2 regions of the Paenibacillus woosongensis genome follow, and region 2 is predicted to be linked to the other one. Evidence: riboswitches for the same ligand, from Rfam matches in the RefSeq annotation. Region 2 holds a riboswitch; the other holds the start of a gene.
What was found. A riboswitch is a leader RNA that binds a small molecule or an ion and turns the genes downstream of it on or off. The one in region 2 is predicted to bind ZMP and ZTP.
Positions count from the first base shown of each region.

Region 1 (3,407 bases), 2.1 Mb from region 2:
ATTGGTCAGGCTGACAAAGGTCTCCCGATGGTCGGAAGGGTTTCTCCGTCTGGCCACCATTCCCTGGGACTCCAGCTGCTTCAAATGACGGGTGATGGCCGCATTGTCGATATTGACCGATTTCTGCAGTGTGGACTGCGTCATCTCGTCCGTCTCAAACAATTGATGCAGCAGCTCATATCGAGACAAGCTCATATTGGTGTTGCGCTCAAACTTTGGGCCAAACTGATTGCAAAGTTCTCTTAGCAGAAATAAAACGCGTTCTTGATCCGAAACGGAGCAACTCATGTAATGACCTCCTAGGTGCTATAACCCATGGTCCTGCCTTGGTGTTGGATATACATGCTATCATTCATTGAGGGGTCAATGATTGACTCCTCAATGAATGTATTACAAAACAGCAAGAAATGCAATAGGATATTTTTTAGCGGATGATCCCTAATGCCCTTCCGTAGGTTAAAAGCTCTTTGTAAGGGTTGCCATCCAGGCCAAGAACCTGAGCGAATGCCGGTTCCGTCTTCATGCCTTGTTCTTTTAAGCGGATGACAGCTGCTCTGTAGTGGGGATTTTCAGTGAGAAGGTGGTGTTCCACAATCATATGAAGATAGGCGTTTTGCTGTTCTACCGGTTTCGCCTGCCCGAATAGTTCGAATTCAAAGCCCCCAAAGCGAAAGTTGGCCATAATCGTCGGAATATGACTAACGGTCAATTCGTGGAGGACAAATCCGGACAAATGGCCGTACAGAAGCTGGACCTCTTCTTTGAAAATATCAGGCTCATGAACTTCCATGATCATATCCAAATCCGAATGGCGTACATCAATGGAAATAGGGATCGTTCCGCATAAAACGGGATTGTATTTAGCCATATCGTTAATAATGCTCAGTTCATTTATGGCCTTATAGGCTTGACGCTGAACAGGGGTGCCAAACTGCAAATAGCTTATCGTCTTAAAGATGTGGAATTCCTACTTGCTTGAGATGAATGGAATGACAATTCTAGCCTCATTCTTCACAATAAAGAGTTCGTTGCCAAGATGTCACCGGTCCTGAATCTGGGTGCGCCGTCCTTAATGTTCTTCACGGCGAATCTCGATGAATTGCACAAAGACTTGATCAGTAAAAATATCAAGGTCGGAGAGATCGTAAATATGCCTAGCGGCCGAGTGTTCAACTTTGCGGATGATGAAGACAATGACTTTGCTGTCATGGAGAAGAGCAAGTGACCTGCTGTAGATGGACTGAGAAGTACATGGTGTCCATACGGCGGCGGCTTACAGCAGTGGAAGTGATCCGCCGCCGCATGCTTCAAAATGGCGAATTGTAGTAGGGGTAATGCATTTGCTCTTGAATTTCCCGGGCAATCTCTTTGCCCGTAAGTGATTCCACTAAGTATAACCCCAAGTCGATGGAAGCCGATACTCCGCCGCCTGTAAATATGTTTCCGTCCCTGATGAAACGTTCCTTCACGACTTCAGCGCAGTAAGGAGCCAACAGCTCGTAAGCGGAGGGATTGGTAGTTGCTCTTTTGCCTTCCAGAAACCCTGCTGCCCCTAAAATCAAAGCCCCCGTACAAACAGACACTTTATATTCTACCTCCCGCGCGGTTTGAATCCATGCAATAAACTCGGAATCATACCTAAGCTGCCTTGTGGAAAAGCCTCCAGGGATAAAGATTAAATCATACCCCGACAGGTCTGGGGATACATGTTCAATTTTGAGGGTTAATCCCCGGTCATCTGTGATCTCTTCTTTGCTGGCACAAAAATCCCATTGCACATTGTCCATGGCGTTTAGAATTCTCATTCGGGTTACAGCATCATAGAAGCCAACCAAATCAAGCGAAGTCATCTGGTCAAACAAAATGAAAGCCATTTTCATAAATCAACACCTGACCTTTCGCATGAAATAAAAAAAAGCATCTGGTCACTAAACCAAATACTTTGCCCAGGCGTACGGCTAATATGAACATATGTGCTCCCTCGTGGTTATCCACGTTCACGCCAGTCACACATACATTTATTACCTACTACATTTATATCAAGTATTCCTGTATTTTACAATTGTTTTTGCTTCAACTTCGATGATCCCGAAAAAATACACCATCGCCTAATGTACAGCATATGTTAAGTCAGAATACTGTGGAAGGGTGGTTGGAACATGTATTACACGAATTATTACCGAAAGGATACCGGACTAGTTGCAGACATTGCACGAGCAATTAATGGAGAATACTCCGCTATTGCATGTTATGAGCAGCTGGCAGGGATGGCTCCGAATGAGGAGGAACGGAACAAAATTCTGGAGATCCGTAATGATGAGATTAGGCATTTTCAAACCTTCTCCCAGATATATACTTCGTTAACGGGCAGGCAGCCTACACCTCACGTTAATGAAAAATGCCCCTCAGAATATACTGCCGGACTCCACTTTGCATTCAAAGACGAACAAAACACGGTGGATTTTTACTTGGATATCGCAGACAAAACTACTGATCCCAATATTAAAGAGCGCTTCAAACGCGCATCGGCCGATGAACAAAATCATGCGGTATGGTTTCTTTACTTCATTACATCAGGATATAAACCGCGTTGATGAGGCGCGGTCTTTTTTTTGTGAATATCAAAGTTATATGATTGTCCAATCATTCTCTCTATCTCTTACATATCTTGAAGTATCAAAAAAAAGGAGTTGATATTTTTGGTACGTATTCTTGATAAAGCAGCCGTACAGCCGCGTCGCAGATTCAACCCGGCTAAAGCGTTTACGATTCGGCGTTCCCCGGCAAAATCGGGCATAGCAGCGATTGCAATTCGGATTCCAGTAAATTCTCAACCAAACCGGGTAGATTTGGTCGTATCCGTTGGTGTCAGAGGAGTTATAGGCATTGGGCAGATTCGGTTTAGAATTTTCCGCGATGGAAAAGAAATTTACAACACACAGCAAGGTATCGAATCTGCGGGCTCAGAACAAAATTATGTAGTTACCTTCCAGGCTGAAGATAGAAATGTAAGAGCGGGGACCCATAGTTACACAGTCACAGCAGAAAACCTTACTGCAAAAACAAGAGTGGATGTTGTAGGACCTATATCGTTTAGCGGGTTAGCTGTTAAAACCAGGAACTAACGGTGGTAGTTCTTGTTTTCAACATAAAGCGACTGGCATTGAACAGTCTCCTTATCCTTAAGGGCATAATACAAGCGAGGGACATTTGTCCCTCGCTTCGTCAATACATCTCCGATTAATTTTCAATTCCTGTAATATTCAAATTTTCAAGGACAATAATCCCTAAAGGCGGTACGCGGCACACCTTAATATTTGCACGGTTAGTTTATTTGGTCATAAATGTTAGGTTTTAGATGGCATTGTCGCATATTCTGCTTGGTGCAGCCCATTAATCGTAACGAT
Region 1 covers NZ_CP126084.1:1,709,039-1,712,445, forward strand. The annotation lists gene QNH46_RS07510 (MarR family winged helix-turn-helix transcriptional regulator) at 1-288, opposite strand, end outside; gene QNH46_RS07515 (DUF4269 domain-containing protein) at 425-958, opposite strand; partial or broken gene QNH46_RS07520 (VOC family protein) at 998-1,225, shown strand; gene QNH46_RS07525 (DJ-1/PfpI family protein) at 1,308-1,880, opposite strand; ZMP/ZTP riboswitch at 1,938-2,020, opposite strand; gene QNH46_RS07530 (ferritin-like domain-containing protein) at 2,160-2,594, shown strand; gene QNH46_RS07535 (exosporium protein C) at 2,700-3,125, shown strand.
Region 1: another riboswitch for ZMP and ZTP. It lies ahead of QNH46_RS07525 (DJ-1/PfpI family protein); the one in region 2 lies ahead of QNH46_RS22445 (TIGR01440 family protein).

Region 2 (3,407 bases):
ATTCATATCGTCTGCGACGAGCCTCAAGTAGGCCTGGGCTCGGTGCCTACGGTGCTTGAGCCAACGGACGAGCGGCTGACGATCGTCCGGCTCCACGGCAGGAATGCCGCCGGCTGGACGCAAAGCGGTGCGCCCAATTGGAGGGAGATCCGTTATTTGTACCGCTATAATCGAGAGGAATTGACGGAATGGCGGGATAAGCTTCGCGTGTTGGAGTCGCGGGGGGCGAAGGAAATCTGCATGATTTTTAATAATAACTCCGGTGGTGATGCGGCTTCGAACGCCCGGGAGATGATGGAAATTCTCGGGATGGAGCCGGCGGAGCTGCCGCCTTCCCAGCTTGATTTATTTGGTGAGTAGCTGGGGATAGGCTGCAGGCACCGGCCAAAAGCTTGTCATGAGTCCTCCCATGTTCGCATATGGTTGTACAAAACCATCCTCGGACATGGGAGTGTGGCGTTATGGCTGTAGTATACGAGCGGCTGGGTGAATTGTTAACGATAGCTTTAATGGCCGCAGCTTTGGGAATGGACGCCTTTTCCCTGGGAATCGGTATAGGTATGCGCGGCGTAAGGAGCATGGAAATATTCCGGATCAGCTTGCTGGTTGCTTTGTTCCATTTTTTGATGCCGCTGCTGGGCGTCGTTGCCGGACAATATGTGGGGGAATTGCTGGGAGGGCTGTCCAAGTACGTATCCGGCAGCTTGCTTGTGCTCCTAGGGGGGCATATGATATGGAACTCGCTTTTTGGCGGCAATGAGCGGATCGTGAATTACCGTTCATTTTTTGGAATATTGCTGTTTTCGCTAAGCGTAAGCGTGGACTCCTTTTCCGTAGGTGTATCCCTGGGCATGTTCCATAGCGACCTGCTGCTGACGGTCATTGCTTTTGCCGTGTTCGGCGGGATCATGTCGATCCTGGGTCTGCTGCTCGGCCGGGGTGTAGGAAGCCGGCTGGGGGAATATGGGGAAGCTGCAGGCGGCGCCATTTTGCTTGCGTTTGGACTAATTTTCATCTTTTGATACAATGTCACATAAGATACAACCAGATATTAGCTGGAGGTGAACAGGCTTGCGAATATTGTTTGTATGCACCGGCAATACTTGCCGCAGTCCGATGGCGGAAGGAATATTCCGCAAGCTGGCGCGGGAGCGGGGAATCGATGCGGAGGTTGCTTCGGCGGGCGTGGCCGCGGTGGCGGGTCTGCCGATCTCCCGGCATGCCGAAGGCGTGCTGAAGGATTGGGGAGTCCATGACCAGATCACATCAACCCCGCTTCATGCCGAATTGATCGAGTGGGCCGATCTAATACTTACGCTGACTGCGGGGCATAAGCAGCAGGCGATAACCGCCTTCCCGGAGAAGGCGGATAAAATTTATACGTTGAAGGAATATGTCGAGGATGATGAGATTGTTCTGGCTGAGCAGGCCGAGCTTAGCCGGTTGATCGCTGATCTTGAACTGAGCCGCGCGCTGGGTCAAGCTTTGGATGAGGCTAAGGAGCAGCGGATTCGCGAGCTGCTGCAGCGGATGCCGCGGTACGACATTTCCGATCCATTCGGAGGCAGCCGTGAGGATTATGACCTTACGGCCCAAGAAATCAGTACCGCCCTGGAGAAGCTCATTGCGAAGCTCGAGAGAGAGCGTTTACGTTAATGAAAAGGCAAAAAGCGGGTTGCAATTGTGACGCGCATGTTTTATTCTTAAGTGGAATGGAAATGGATCCGATGTAACTGGCGACGATAGTGGATCAAACCACAATGGAGCATCGGAATATACGGCCGGTCGCCTGGGCAAAGAGCACGACGCATCTGCTGCGTCATGCTCTTTTTCGTCATTTCAGACAATTCGCTGCTCCGCCGCCGTCCCTATCCCTCATTATTATTAGGTATAATATAGGCAAGCTGTCTATGAAGGGTGGATACGATAATGGATAGAGAACGAACGGAGCAATCGCTTCGCGAGCAAGCGGCCGAGGTGCTGGAAGAACTGGTCTCCGCAGCTTCCCTCGGATCCGGGCATCTGGTCGTCATCGGAGCTAGTACAAGCGAGGTGGCGGGCCAGCGGATCGGTACGGCTGGCGCAGAGAATATAGCCGCTGAATTGTATGCCGGATTTGCTGAAGTACAGAGCAAGCATGGCTTTGAGCTAGCCTTTCAATGCTGCGAGCATTTGAACCGGGCACTGGTCATGGAGCGTTCTGTGCTGGAGCGGCTGGGTTTAACTGAAGTTGCGGCTGTGCCTGTGCCGAAGGCAGGCGGCTCCATGGCAGCTGCGGCATATCGCCAGCTGAAGCAGCCCTGCCTGGCAGAAAGCGTTCAGGCTCATGCCGGCCTGGATGTCGGCGAGACGCTGATCGGCATGCATCTAAAGCGCGTGGCTGTTCCTTATCGCCCAGCGCGGCGGTATATCGGGCAGGCCAGGGTGACCGCAGCCTGGACGCGGCCGAAATTGATCGGCGGGGAACGGGCGGTCTATCAGCTGCCGGAGGTGCAGGATTCGCATCTGTGCGATTGATGTTTGGAGTGTCTTCACAAATTTATTATTTTTAACATAAGGAGGATTTTGGACAATGGATCAATTGAAAAAACAAGACCCTGCAGTACTGGAAGCGATGAATCTGGAGCTTAAGCGCCAACGGAACAACATCGAACTGATTGCTTCCGAGAACATTGTCAGCGAAGCGGTGATCGAAGCGATGGGTTCCGTGCTGACGAACAAATACGCGGAAGGATATCCAGGCAAACGCTATTATGGCGGCTGCGAACACGTGGATATCGTAGAGGACATCGCCCGTGACCGCGCCAAGGAATTGTTTGGAGCAGAGCATGCCAACGTTCAGCCTCACTCCGGCGCCCAAGCGAACCTTGCGGTGTATCTGGCTGCGCTCAACCCTGGGGATACGGTTCTGGGCATGAACCTGGCCCATGGCGGACACTTGACGCACGGAAGCCCGGTTAATGCCTCTGGTCTGCTTTATAACTTTGTAGCTTACGGCGTACAGGAAGATACGTTCCTTATCGATTATGATGAAGTGCGCAAAGCGGCTTTCAAACACCGCCCTCGCCTGATCGTAGCTGGAGCCAGCGCTTATCCGCGCATTATTGACTTCGAGAAACTGGCTTCCATTGCCAATGATGTTGGCGCGCTCTTTATGGTAGACATGGCTCATATCGCGGGCCTGGTTGCTGCTGGTCTTCATCCGAATCCGGTTCCTCATGCGCATTTTGTGACAACAACGACGCACAAGACGCTTCGCGGTCCGCGCGGCGGCATGATCCTCTGCCGCAAGCCTTGGGCAGCGGCGATCGATAAAGCAGTATTCCCGGGAACACAAGGCGGTCCGCTCATGCATGTTATTGCTTCCAAAGCGGTTGCCTTGGGGGAAGCTCTGCAGCCATCGTTCA
Region 2 covers NZ_CP126084.1:4,870,231-4,873,637, reverse strand. The annotation lists gene QNH46_RS22460 (DUF72 domain-containing protein) at 1-360, shown strand, start outside; gene QNH46_RS22455 (manganese efflux pump MntP) at 462-1,022, shown strand; gene QNH46_RS22450 (low molecular weight protein arginine phosphatase) at 1,072-1,656, shown strand; ZMP/ZTP riboswitch at 1,720-1,802, shown strand; gene QNH46_RS22445 (TIGR01440 family protein) at 1,930-2,517, shown strand; gene QNH46_RS22440 (serine hydroxymethyltransferase) at 2,573-3,407, shown strand, end outside.